2 regions of the Mesorhizobium sp. L2C066B000 genome follow, and region 2 is predicted to be linked to the other one. Evidence: riboswitches for the same ligand, from Rfam matches in the RefSeq annotation. Region 2 holds a riboswitch; the other holds the start of a gene.
The links. A riboswitch is a leader RNA that binds a small molecule or an ion and turns the genes downstream of it on or off. The one in region 2 is predicted to bind thiamine pyrophosphate.

Region 1 (5,791 bases), on a different contig from region 2:
TAGACGGCTTCGCGCACGTCATGGGTGATCAGCAGCGCCGTCCAGCGTTGGCGCTGCCACATGCCTTCCAGCCAGCGCTGCATACCCGCGCGGGTCAGTGCATCCAGCGCGCCAAAGGGCTCGTCGAGCAGCAGCATGTCGCGCTGCTGCACCACGGTGCGCAAAAGGGCGGCGCGCTGGCGCATGCCGCCGGAAAGCTCGGCCGGCCAGGCGCGCTCGAAACCGGCAAGGCCGAACTCAGCGAACAACGGCGCGACGCGTTCGCGCGCCGCCTTGCGGCCAAGACCCTGCACTTCCAGCCCCAGCGTCACATTGTCGATGACGCGCCGCCACGGCATCAGCGCGTCGCGCTGCGGCATGAAGGCGAAGGGGCTGCCCTGCAATCGCGCGCCGTCGAAGCGCATGTCGCCCTCGCCTTTCAGCGCGCCGGTCAGCAACTGGAACAGCGTCGACTTGCCGGCGCCGGAAGGGCCGAGGATGGAGACGAACTCGCCGGCCGCGACATGAAGCGAAATGCCGGCGAGCACCTCAAGCGCGCCGAAGTTCTTCCTGATGTCCCGGAGTTCGAGCCGCGTCATTGACGGTTCTCTTCTGCAGCTTCAACCTTGCCGTCGCGGCTTTCGCTCCCTGCATTCTCCCAAGGCATGGCGAAGCGCTGGACGAGCACCGCAATGGCGAACAAGACAAGCGTGAGCGCGGCGCTGACGGCGACCGCGGCGAGCACCAGATCGGGCCGAAAGTTGTTCTTGGCATTGAGCATGTAGATGCCCAGCCCCTTCGCCGCCCCCGCATATTCGGCGAAGATCGCGCCGACGACGGCGTAGGTGATGGAGATGCGCAGCCCGGCGAAGAAATAGGGCAGCGCCGAAGGCAGGCGCGCCAGCCAGAAGATGCGCCAGCGCCCTGCCCCCATGGTGGCGAGCATCTGCGAAATCGCCTTGCTGGTCGCGGCAAAACCCTCGACCAGCGCCACCATCATCGGGAAGAAGGTAACGAGCGCCACAAGCAAGATTTTTGGCATCAGCCCGAAGCCGAACCACAGTACGATGAGCGGCGCAATCGCGACCAGCGGCAAGGTCTGGCTGACGATCAGCAGCGGAAACAGCGCGCGGCGCAGCGGGGCCAAGAAATCGACCAGCGCCGAAAGCACGAAGGCAGCGACCAACGAGCAGGCGAAGCCGGCTGATGTGGCGCGGATGGTGGGCAGCGTGTTGTCGGCAAGGGCAGCGCGATGCTCCCAGGCCTGCTGCAGCACGCGCGACGGCGCCGGCAGCATGGTGGGCGCAGCGCCACCATAGCGGGCGTAGAGCTCCCACGCCGCGAGGAGCAGGGCGGAGGCGCAGGCGGCGGGGATGGTCTTGGCGATGGCTGCGGCTAATCTCCCCCCTCGAGGGGGAGATGTCGCCGAAGGCGACAGAGGGGGTCGTCTCGCATAGAGCGCCCACGCCTTGCCGATGCGAAAAGGACGTCGGCGCTCCACGCGCTGGGACCCCCTCTGGCCTGCCGGCCATCTCCTGCTCGAGGGGGGAGATTCGTGGGCATCGCGGTCTTCGCCAATCGCCAATGGCTCCCCTCCTCTCTGTGCTGAGGGGTCAGAGGCATCTCCTCCACGCAATGGGTCAGATAAACCAGCCACGGCAATATCCTCAAGGAACGACGCTTGAGCCGCGGCTCAGACGGCGCTCGGGCTGTTCGCCGAGATCGTGATGTCGAGGGTGACGTGGCCGGCGCCGGGGCCGAAGCGGCAGAAGGCCTCGTTGAGCGTGGCAAACACGGCACCGGCATCGCCACGCAATTTGGTGCAGAAGTTCTTTGAGCGCTCAAAGACGCCGGACTGTTTCAGGAAATCGATGCAGCCGTAGATCTCGTCCATATGGTCGCCCGTGCCCATAACGTAGAGCGAGAACTGCGCCGCCACCGGCTGGCCGGTCGACGGCGTGGCCTGGACAGCGCGGATCGCGGCGATCTTGCGCTCGTCCAGCGGAATGGCGGGGCCGCCGGTCTCGTCGGAGCGGCAGATCGGATCGTCGGGCTCACCCGGACAGCCGCGCGAGACCGCCGCCGAAAGCACGCAGTGCTTGCCGCTTCTGGCCGCCGCCACGAACAGGTCGCGCATAGCGGGAAACAGCACCTCGGGCGGCCCGACCGTAAGGGTCGAGATGTCATCGGTTTCGATCCGCAGCCGGTCGCGCCACGGATCGAGCGCGCCGAGCGCGCCGAGGATGACGCCGACGAAATCGTCGGTCATGGGATAAAGGGAAATCTGTGCGCCTGAAAACATCGCCCGCCTCGCTCCGCTGGTATTATCCAGATCAGCTTTAGGGTCCGAAGGCTTGCCGCCCTCATCTCAGCCCCGACGATACGGAGCACCCCTGTGGATGGGCGGGTTAAAGCATTGTTCGAGACATTGGGGAAGCCGTTTGTTGAGGCACTGCGGCAAAGTGTTTTAGGCCAGACGTGCCGGGCGCCTGGGCGTTAACAGACGACTCGTCAGTTCGTTGCGTTATAAGGTTTCCACGAACTTCTTATAACTGCGTTGGAATTCAAGCTGATAAACGTAATTATAAGAAAACGGCAGAGACTCCGCGCAGCCCTTACGGTTTCTGGATTTCCTTATCCGCGACCCCATCCGGACTGTGCTCCTGCATCGCTCGGGCTTGCCTGTGCTGGTCCCCTCGCCCCAGCGCCACGCCATCCACAAGCTGATCGTCGCCTCGCGACGCGGGCCGAGCGCTGGCGCCAAGCGGGAGAAGGATCTCCATCAAGCGCGCCTGCTGACCCAAGCGCTCGAAGCCACACGTCGCCAGGACGACCTTGCCTTCGCCTTCATGGAAGCGTGGGACAAGGGCGAAAACTGGCGCGAGACGATCCGGCGCGGCCTGAACCTGTTCGACGCCGACACGAGGGAAAACAGTCAACACCATCCTGGGGAAATCCCTCCGCGAAATTGGTGCGACTCCTGAAGGATTCACGATGCGGGATTAGCTGAAGCGACCGCTGCTATATTCATTTCCATCGTCCCAACTGTACGAAATTGGCTTGACGCTCGTTCGTACATAAAGTACGATATCTCTTTTCGCAGAGAGGAATGTCCTTGAGCACAGCGAACCATGTTGCCTTCGCCGATCTCTCTCGTCCTTTGCTGTCACCCCCGTCATTGCCGCCGCCTTTATTGCCGCCCCCTTTGTTGCCGCCCCCTTTGTTGCCCTTGTCATTCGATCAGTGCGAACGCCTCGCCGGGGCCTGGCGAATGGCCAGCCAGGACATCGCCGACGACATCCGCTTCATCCGCCAATATCTGAAAGTCGTTGCCGAGAAGGACGAGAGGCTGTCGACCGGCACCCTTGTTCACAGCCGCGCCTATGTCGAGGCCTGCGCCGGCTGGCTGCCACAGACTGTAACGCGCTATCTGCGCCACCTGCGCCAGATCACCGAATGCGAACTGGCCATGACAGCTGCCGGGATTCGCTTTGCGCTGTCGAGTTATGCCTGGGAGGCATGAGGGCGGCTGTCGCCAAACACAAGGAATTGCGCTGCCCGTCGCAGGCGCAATTCGTCAGGTTGAGAGGCTCGGGCGCGCCTGAACGGCGGGCGCCAAGGATGGCCCGGCCAGCGAATTCCGGCCTTGCTTATTTCGACTGGCCTTATTTCGACTTGGCCTTATTTTGATTTGGCTTTGCCGGACTTTGCGGCAGGCTTCGCGGCCTTTGGCTTGGCGGCTGCCTTGGCGGGCTTGGCGTCAGCTTTCTTCGCCGCCTTTTTGGGCTTGGCGACCGCGCCATCGACTTCAGCCGTGGCCTGCTCCCAGTGTTCCTGATGCGCGCCTTCAGGCCGGCCGGCCTTTTCCCAGATCTCGTGCGCGCGCTGGCGAATGCGGTCCTGTTTGTCGTCCGTCACTTAAGCCTCCGTGGTTGGGTCCGGTCGGTTGGTCCAGATTCCACGAAAACATTAGCCGAAAATTCGGCCGGCGTCTTGAGTGACGAGACATCTCAGCGCGGGTCGGAAATCACCGCAACGCCGAGCAGCGCCGCTTTCTTGACGATCAGCCCCGCGAGGTCGGCATCCGAACGATCGGTGCCGGTGCGCTCCCGCAGGAGCGCGATCGCTTCCTTCATCGATAACAGCGCCGTGTTGCGCTCGGCCAGCAACTTGTCGCAACACGCCGCAACATTGGCGGAGTTCGGGGTCTCGACATGCGGCAACATGGCAATTCTCCTTTCATCATGTTCGTCATTCGGCCCTGCCGCCCTTTTGGGAAGAACGACAGGGCCGTATCACCGATGAATGGTTAGGTTGTCGAGCGTTACTCGACCACCTCGACAATCCTGCGCGTGCTGGGGTCGACCAACACGGTATGGTTGTCGACGACGGCGTATCTGTACTGAACGTCGGGAACCTCCTGCAGCTCGACAGTGTCAGGCAAGGCAGTGCCGACATTCAATTCGACCCCGAGCAGATTGACCGAGGCAAGCGGATGTTTCTTTACGTACTGGTGCACGACCGTGCGCTGTTCCGGGGTGATGATCACCTGCTGCTGTGCCGGCTGCGTGACGATCACCTCGTCGGCGGCGGCAATGCCGATACCAGCGATCATGGCGAGCCCGGCGACGGCGGGAATAAGGATGGTTTTCATCTTCGTCTCCTGTCGTTGTTGGCGAGCTCCGCCGTGTTCCCGCATGAGGCGAAAACAGCGCAGATCGAGGTGGCGGGCTCCTGGAGGCAAACGCAGCCGGTACGGTCTTGTTCCGCAAGCGGAGACTAAATTGATCGGCTTCCCGGTCATGCCAGCAGAACCCGCACCCGCAAGATTCGCATTGAAGCACAATCCCTCAGGAGACCTTCGACATGGATGATGCACGGCTCCAATTCCGGTGGCGATTGCGGCCGGCGCCGGCATTGATTCGGTGACCGCGTCGCCCGGCCCAGACCGGAACCGACCGCCTTCGTGCCACGCCGTGAAGTTTCAAGCAAAGGTCATTGCTTCGGCGGCTGCGCAGGCACCTCGCCAGGCTTGATCACCGGCGTCTTGCCCTGATCCGGCGGCGGCTGCGTCATATCCTGGTCACCACTGGGCGGCGGCTGCAGCACGCCGCCGCAGGGACCGAGCGTGCTGGTCGATTCGCCGCCGCCATTGGCGACCGGCGGCTTCTGACCATCGTCCTGAGGCTGCGCCTGGCAAGGCGCGGCAGGGCCGTGCTGGTCGCCATTGTCCTGCGCAGCCGCCGGGTCGGCCAGCGCCAGGAGCAGCACGCATGGGATGAGGGGGAAAGTCTTCATGGTCCAGCTCCTCTGGATTCATCTCCTTGGCAAAACAGACTAGTCCTTGGCAAAGCAGACTGGCGGCAATTGGTTCCACGGAGATGGAGTGGTTGCCGGAACCTGACAGCCGGAAATGAGTTCCACCTTCTCGACGCAAAGCCGCCAGGAGGAGGCAATCATGGAAGAACGAAACAGAAAACCCAATGACGAGGTCGAGGCGCCACCGAGCAAAAACGATGCCCGCGACAGGATCGCCAATGACGAGGTGGAAGCGCCGACGCCGCGCCGGCAGGATTGGGATGCGCTGCGTGGCGCAACGGTCCTGCCCGACGGAGCAGATGAGGAAAGCCTGCCGGACACCACCGGAGTCGAGAAGGAAGGCGAACTGCCCGAGGAGGATGACGACAACCCCTACCAGGACAGTGACGATGCCTTGCCCGACGACGCCGAGGAAGCCGCCATTGGTCACGACCTGGCGAGGCGCGGCGGCCCGTTCGACGAGGTGTAAGGGCAGCGGCCGCGGACGTTCGAG
Region 2 (5,791 bases):
CGGCGCCGCCGATCAGCACACGACCGGACTCCGGCGTCTCGAAACCAGCCACCAGATTGAGCAAGGTCGATTTGCCCGAACCACTTGCCCCCATGATGGCGGTGATCTTAGATGTATGGAATTCGACATCGAACAGGAATGACGTTTCGCCATAGCTGAACGAGACCTTGTCCAGCCGGACAGTCGTGCCTTTCTCCACAGCGGACGTCACGATCTCTCTCCCCGTCCCAGCCAGTCTGCCGCGACCACCAATGCAAGGCAGACCGCCCCGAGCAGCAAAGCCAGCCCGGCAGCATCGGCCGTGCGATAGCTGCCCATGCGCGCCAGCAGGAGATAGGGCAAGGTCTGTACCGAATCGCTGCCGAACAGCGCGATGACGCCGAGATCGCCGAGCGACAGTGCCATGGCGAAGGCAAAGCCGGTGGCCAGCGGCCGCCGGAGCGATGGCCAGTCGACCAGAAGCAGCCGGTTCCAGCCCGCAATGCCGAGCTGCGCGCACAGCTTTTCGTGGCGCTCGCTCGCCGCATCATAGGCCGGGCGCATCGCGCGGATGGCAAAGGGCATCGCCATCACCGCATTGACGATGACGACCATGACCGGCGCGATGGCAAAGACATCGCTGACCGTGCGCAGCAGGAGAAACCAGCCGGCGCCGATGACAATGGGCGGCACGACGAGGACGAAGCCGGCGCCGGTGTCGGTGGCATGTTCGAGCAATGAACGGGCACTGGACCGGCGGCGCAGCGACAGTGCCCGCCGAGCCATGATCAGCGACAGCGACAGCGCCACCGAAAGTAGCGCCGCCGAGAGGGCGAGACCGGCGCTGGTCAGGGTCGCCTGACGCACGGCACTCTCGCCCGCCAGCCGGCCGAGATCGGCGCCGAGGCCGGACGCGACGGTGGCCGCCATTGGTCCGGCGACGAACAGCAAGGCGAGCACGATCAGGACGGCGTTGAACGCTGTTTCTGCTTTGCCGGCCAAGTGATAGCGGCGCGGCGCGACAGGCAAATTGGCGTCGCCGGTCACATTGGCGCCGAGCCGCGTCAGCGCCAGCATGACGGCGAAAGTCAGCGCGATCTGTAGCACCGTCAGCGTCACCGCTCGCGCCGGATCGAAGTCGAAACGCAGCGCGTGATAGATGGCGACTTCCAGCGTCGTCGCCGCCGGCCCGCCGCCGAGGATCAGGACGATGGTGAAGGAGGTGATGCAAAGCATGAAGACAAGCCCGGCGACGCCCGGCAGCGAGGCGCGCAGCACCGGCCACTCGATCAGCCGGAAGGCTGGCCTCGCCCCCATGCCGAGCTGGCTCGCCAGCCGCCATTGATCGGCCGGCACCGTTCCCAGCGCTTCGAGGAACAGCCGGGTGGCCAGCGGCAGGTTGAAGAAGACGTGGGCGACGAGGATGCCCGACAGCCCATAGATGTCGGGCCAGCTCTGGCCACCGATCGCGGCGAAATAACCGGCGCGGCCATAGAGCGCCAGTATTCCCAGCGCTCCGACAATTGCCGGCAAGGCAAGGGGCACAGTGAATAGCTGCAGGATGAAGCCGCGTCCGAAGAAGCGCGGATGCCGCGACAGCGCCCGGGCGACGAAGAGCGCCGGTACGGCGGAAAGCAGAGTCGAGAGCGCAGCCTGCCAGAGCGTGAAGCGGACAACGCGCAGGAGATAGAGGTCAAAGGCGGACGCGGCGCCGGAAAGGTCGTGCGCGCCTTCGCGGATAAGGCCGGCGAAGGCGCCACCGATCAGCAGCGCGATTGCCGCAAGCGCGACAATGCCGGCCGTGATGCGGGGGTCAGAGCGTTGCACTCTTTACCGGGCGTCGCGTTCCTTCGCGCCCCCCTCTGTCCTGCCGGACATCTCCCCCACGAGGGGGGAGATTGGCGGTTTTAGCGCTCCGCTCATTCCTGCAGCTTCGGAGATTGGCGAAAGTCAACGTAAAGGCCAATCTCCCCCCTCGTGGGGGAGATGTCCGGCAGGACAGAGGGGGGCGCCGTAGAGCACTCATCTTTTGACTATACAGCCAAATCTACTTGCTCATCACCGCCAGCCATTCATCCACCCAGGCCTTGCGATTTGCCGCGACCTCTTCCGGGCTGAACAGCAAGGTCTTCGCCGGCTTGACCAGCCTATCAAAAGCCGGATTGAGCGGCTTGTCGGTTTTCCCGGCCGGGAACATCCAGTTGGTCTCCGGAATGACATCCTGGAATTTCGGCCCGGTCATGAAGGCCAGGAACTTCGCCGCCAGCGGATTCTTCGCGCCCGTGGTGGTGATGCCGCCGACCTCGATCTGCAGATACTCGCCTTCCTCGAACGAGGCCGCCTGGTAGCGCCCGGTGTTCTCCGCCACCATGTGGTAGGCCGGCGACGTCGTATAGGAAAGCACCATCGGCGCCTCGCCCTTGGTGAACAGGCCGTAGGCCTCGCTCCAGCCCGGCGTCACCGTCAGCACTTTGCCCTTGAGTTTCGCCCAGGCTTCCGGCGCCTTGTCGCCATAGAACGACTTAACCCACAGCAGCAGGCCAAGGCCCGGCGTCGACGTCCTCGGATCCTGGATGACGATCTTGTCGGCGGCATCGCCCTCGACCAATTCCTTCAGGCTCTTCGGTGGGTTCTTCAGCTTCTCGGTGTCGTAGACGACGGCGAAATAGCCATAATCGTAGGGCACGAAAGTGTCGTCGCTCCAGCCGCCCGGCACGTTGTTTTCAGCCACCGCGCCATGTGGGACAAACAGGCCGGAAGCCTTGGCTTCCGCGGTGAGGTTGGTGTCGAGGCCAAGCACGATATCGGCTTTGGTCGACGCACCTTCGAGCTTGACGCGATTGAGCAACGCGACGCCGTCGGCCACCGAGACGAAGTCGACGCTGCAGCCACACTCGGCCTCGAATTCCTTCTTCACCTGGGGGCCTGGACCCCAGTCGGCAGTGAAACTCTCATAGGTATAGATCGTGAGTTTTTCCTGCGCGCACGCAGGGCTTGCCAGTAGCGAAACAGCAAGCCCAAGCGCTGGGACAAGACGGGACAAAAAAATGCGCATCGGCGCCTCCTTCATTCGTGTTGAAAGGAATTGAGGCGTCGGGCTGTCCGAAGCGTCTAATCCCTCCGCCGGTACAAACCGGATCAGGTTCAGCGGGTTGGCGAGACTGCCTCTCAGCCGGTCCGCGAAGATCGCGTCCGGCACCCCGTTAGAGCGTTTCGACACATAGGCCCGGCCAAGGTGCCACGCAAGTGGAAGTTTGCCCGAGCGTGATCCCGGAAAGTGGAATCCGTTTCCGGAAAAAGATCATGCTCCAACAAAGAGTGACGGTGCCGCTCGGCCTTCCGTTTCGTCGGCGGGGCTGGTAAGGGCCAGCGGATATGAGCACATTCACCATCCTGCTTGGCGGCGATCTCGTCCGCACGCCGCGGCTCGACCGCCAGGTCGCGGGCACGCGCGTCATCGCCGCCGACGCCGGCATCGATCATGCCCGCCTGCTCGGCGTGATGCCGGAGCTGTGGGTCGGCGATTTCGATTCCGTGCCGGCGGACCTGCCTGCCGATCTCGCCGCCGTGCCGCGGGAGGTGTTTCCTCCCGAAAAGGACAAGACCGATGGCGAACTGGCGATCGCGGCGGCATTGGAACGCGGCGCCACCAGCCTGGTGCTGGCCGGCGCTTTCGGCGGCAAGCGCGCCGACCACGCCTTCCTCCATCTGGCGCTCAGCCTGCGGCTGGCCGAGGCCGGCACAAAATTGCTGTTGACCAGCGGAGCGCAGGAAGGCGCCCCTCTGCTGCCTGGCAAGGCCGGCTTCGACTATGCCGACGGAACGCTGTTTTCGGTGCTCGGCTTTTCCGATCTTTCGGGCCTCACCGTGTCCGGCGCGAAGTGGCCGCTCGACCATGTCGAGGTCGTGTTCGGCTCGTCGCTGACCATCTCGAACGAGGTCAAGTCCAACACGACCGGGGGCGGCCTCGAAATCGCGCTCGGCCATGGCCGCGCGCTGCTGCTCGCCCACCCCTACCCCTTGCCTGAAAGCTGACATGGCCCCGCCCCTTCTCAACCTCGACGGCATAAGACTGACCTTTGGCGGCACGCCGCTGCTCGATGGCGCCGAACTGACGGCGTCCGCCGGTGACAAGATCGCGCTCGTCGGCCGCAACGGCTCCGGCAAGTCGACGCTCCTGAAGATTGCTGCTGGTCTGATCGAGCCGCAAGACGGCGAGGTCTTCCGCCAGCCTTCGGCAACGGTGCGCTATCTCCCGCAAATGCCCGACATGGACGGCTTTGCCAATGTGCGCGCCTATGTCGAGGCCGGGCTTGGGCCTGCCGACGATCCCTACCGCGCCACATATCTGATGGAGCATCTCGGCCTCGCCGGCACGGAGAACCCCAACGATCTCTCCGGCGGCGAGGCGCGCCGCGCAGCACTTGCCCGCGTCATGGCGCCCGAACCCGATATTCTGCTGCTTGATGAGCCGACGAACCATCTCGATTTGTCGGTCATCGAATGGCTGGAAGAAGAGCTTGTCCGGACGTCTTCGGCGCTGATCGTCATCTCGCACGACCGTCGCTTCCTCGAACGCGTCTCGCGCGCCACTGTCTGGCTCGACCGTGGCCAGACCCGCCGCCTCGACAAGGGCTTTGGCCATTTCGAGGAATGGCGCGACCTTGTGCTGGAAGAGGAAGAGCGCGAACAGCACAAGCTCGGCCGCCAGATCGTGCGCGAGGAGCATTGGCTGCGCTATGGCGTGACGGCTCGCCGCAAACGCAACATGCGCCGCCTGGGCGAACTGCAGACCATGCGCCAGCGTTTTCGCGGCCATCGCGGCGCCGAGGGCTCGGCGACCATGGTGGCCAGCGACGCCGCCGAATCCGGCAAGCTGGTGATCGAGGCCAAGAACATCGAGAAGAGTTTTGGCGACCTGACCGTGGTCAAGGGCTTCTCGACCCGCATCCAGCGCGGCGATCGCGTCGGCCTTGTCGGGCCGAACGGCGCCGGCAAGACGACGCTGTTGAAGATGCTCACCGGCGAGATGAAGCCCGATGCCGGCTCGGTGCGGCTCGGCACCAATCTGGAAATCGCCACGCTCGACCAGAAGCGCGAGGCGGTCGATCCGGCCGAGACCCTGGCGCAGTATCTCACGGACGGGCGCGGCGAAAACCTCGTCATCAATGGCGAGCAGCGCCATGTCGTGTCCTACATGAAGGATTTCCTGTTCAAGCCGGAACAGGCGCGCACCCCGGTGCGCGAGCTGTCCGGCGGCGAACGGGCGCGGCTGCTCCTGGCGCGTGTTCTGGCGCGGCCGGCCAACCTTCTGGTGCTCGACGAGCCGACCAACGATCTCGACATGGAGACGCTGGAACTGTTGCAGGAACTTGTCGCCGGCTTTGCCGGCACGGTCATCCTGGTCAGCCACGACCGCGACTTCCTCGACCGCACCGTCACCAGCATCATCGCCCCGGACGGAGGCGGCCGCTGGATCGAATATGCCGGTGGCTATTCCGACATGCTGGCGCAGCGCGGCGGCACCCGGCTCGACGACCGCAAGGCGCGCGCCAAGGCCGAAGCCAGCGATGCGCCGGCGCCGGGCAAGAGCGAGCCGGCAGCGCCAAAAGGGCCGTCGAAGAAACTGTCGTTCAAGCAGAAATTCGCCCTGGAATCGCTGCCCAAGAAGATCGAGGCGGTAATGGCCTCGATCTCGCGTTTGGAAAACAACATCGCCGATCCCGCCTATTACGAGCGCGACCCGGCCTCGTTCCAAAAGACCATCGCCGCCCTCGACAAGGAACGCGCCACGCTGGCCGCACTCGAGGAA

Region 1: it holds a riboswitch for thiamine pyrophosphate, as region 2 does, so the genes downstream of both, X733_RS148075 (YkoF family thiamine/hydroxymethylpyrimidine-binding protein) here and thiB (thiamine ABC transporter substrate binding subunit) in region 2, are expected to answer to the same signal.

The regions. Positions count from the first base shown of each region.
Region 1 is NZ_AYWZ01000008.1:146,081-151,871, forward strand. It holds partial or broken gene X733_RS1000000168245 (ABC transporter ATP-binding protein) at 1-578, opposite strand, end outside; gene X733_RS148080 (ABC transporter permease) at 575-1,417, opposite strand; gene X733_RS148075 (YkoF family thiamine/hydroxymethylpyrimidine-binding protein) at 1,673-2,281, opposite strand; TPP riboswitch at 2,272-2,384, opposite strand; partial or broken gene X733_RS1000000168250 (GSU2403 family nucleotidyltransferase fold protein) at 2,583-2,879, shown strand; gene X733_RS148065 (hypothetical protein) at 3,251-3,502, shown strand; gene X733_RS148060 (DUF2934 domain-containing protein) at 3,661-3,897, opposite strand; gene X733_RS148055 (hypothetical protein) at 3,990-4,205, opposite strand; gene X733_RS148050 (DUF1236 domain-containing protein) at 4,304-4,633, opposite strand; gene X733_RS148045 (hypothetical protein) at 4,975-5,277, opposite strand; gene X733_RS1000000168255 (hypothetical protein) at 5,438-5,767, shown strand.
Region 2 is NZ_AYWZ01000027.1:27,732-33,522, forward strand. It holds gene thiQ (thiamine ABC transporter ATP-binding protein) at 1-211, opposite strand, end outside; gene thiP (thiamine/thiamine pyrophosphate ABC transporter permease) at 208-1,806, opposite strand; gene thiB (thiamine ABC transporter substrate binding subunit) at 2,027-3,034, opposite strand; TPP riboswitch at 3,078-3,192, opposite strand; gene X733_RS137390 (thiamine diphosphokinase) at 3,355-4,014, shown strand; gene X733_RS137385 (ABC-F family ATP-binding cassette domain-containing protein) at 4,016-5,791, shown strand, end outside.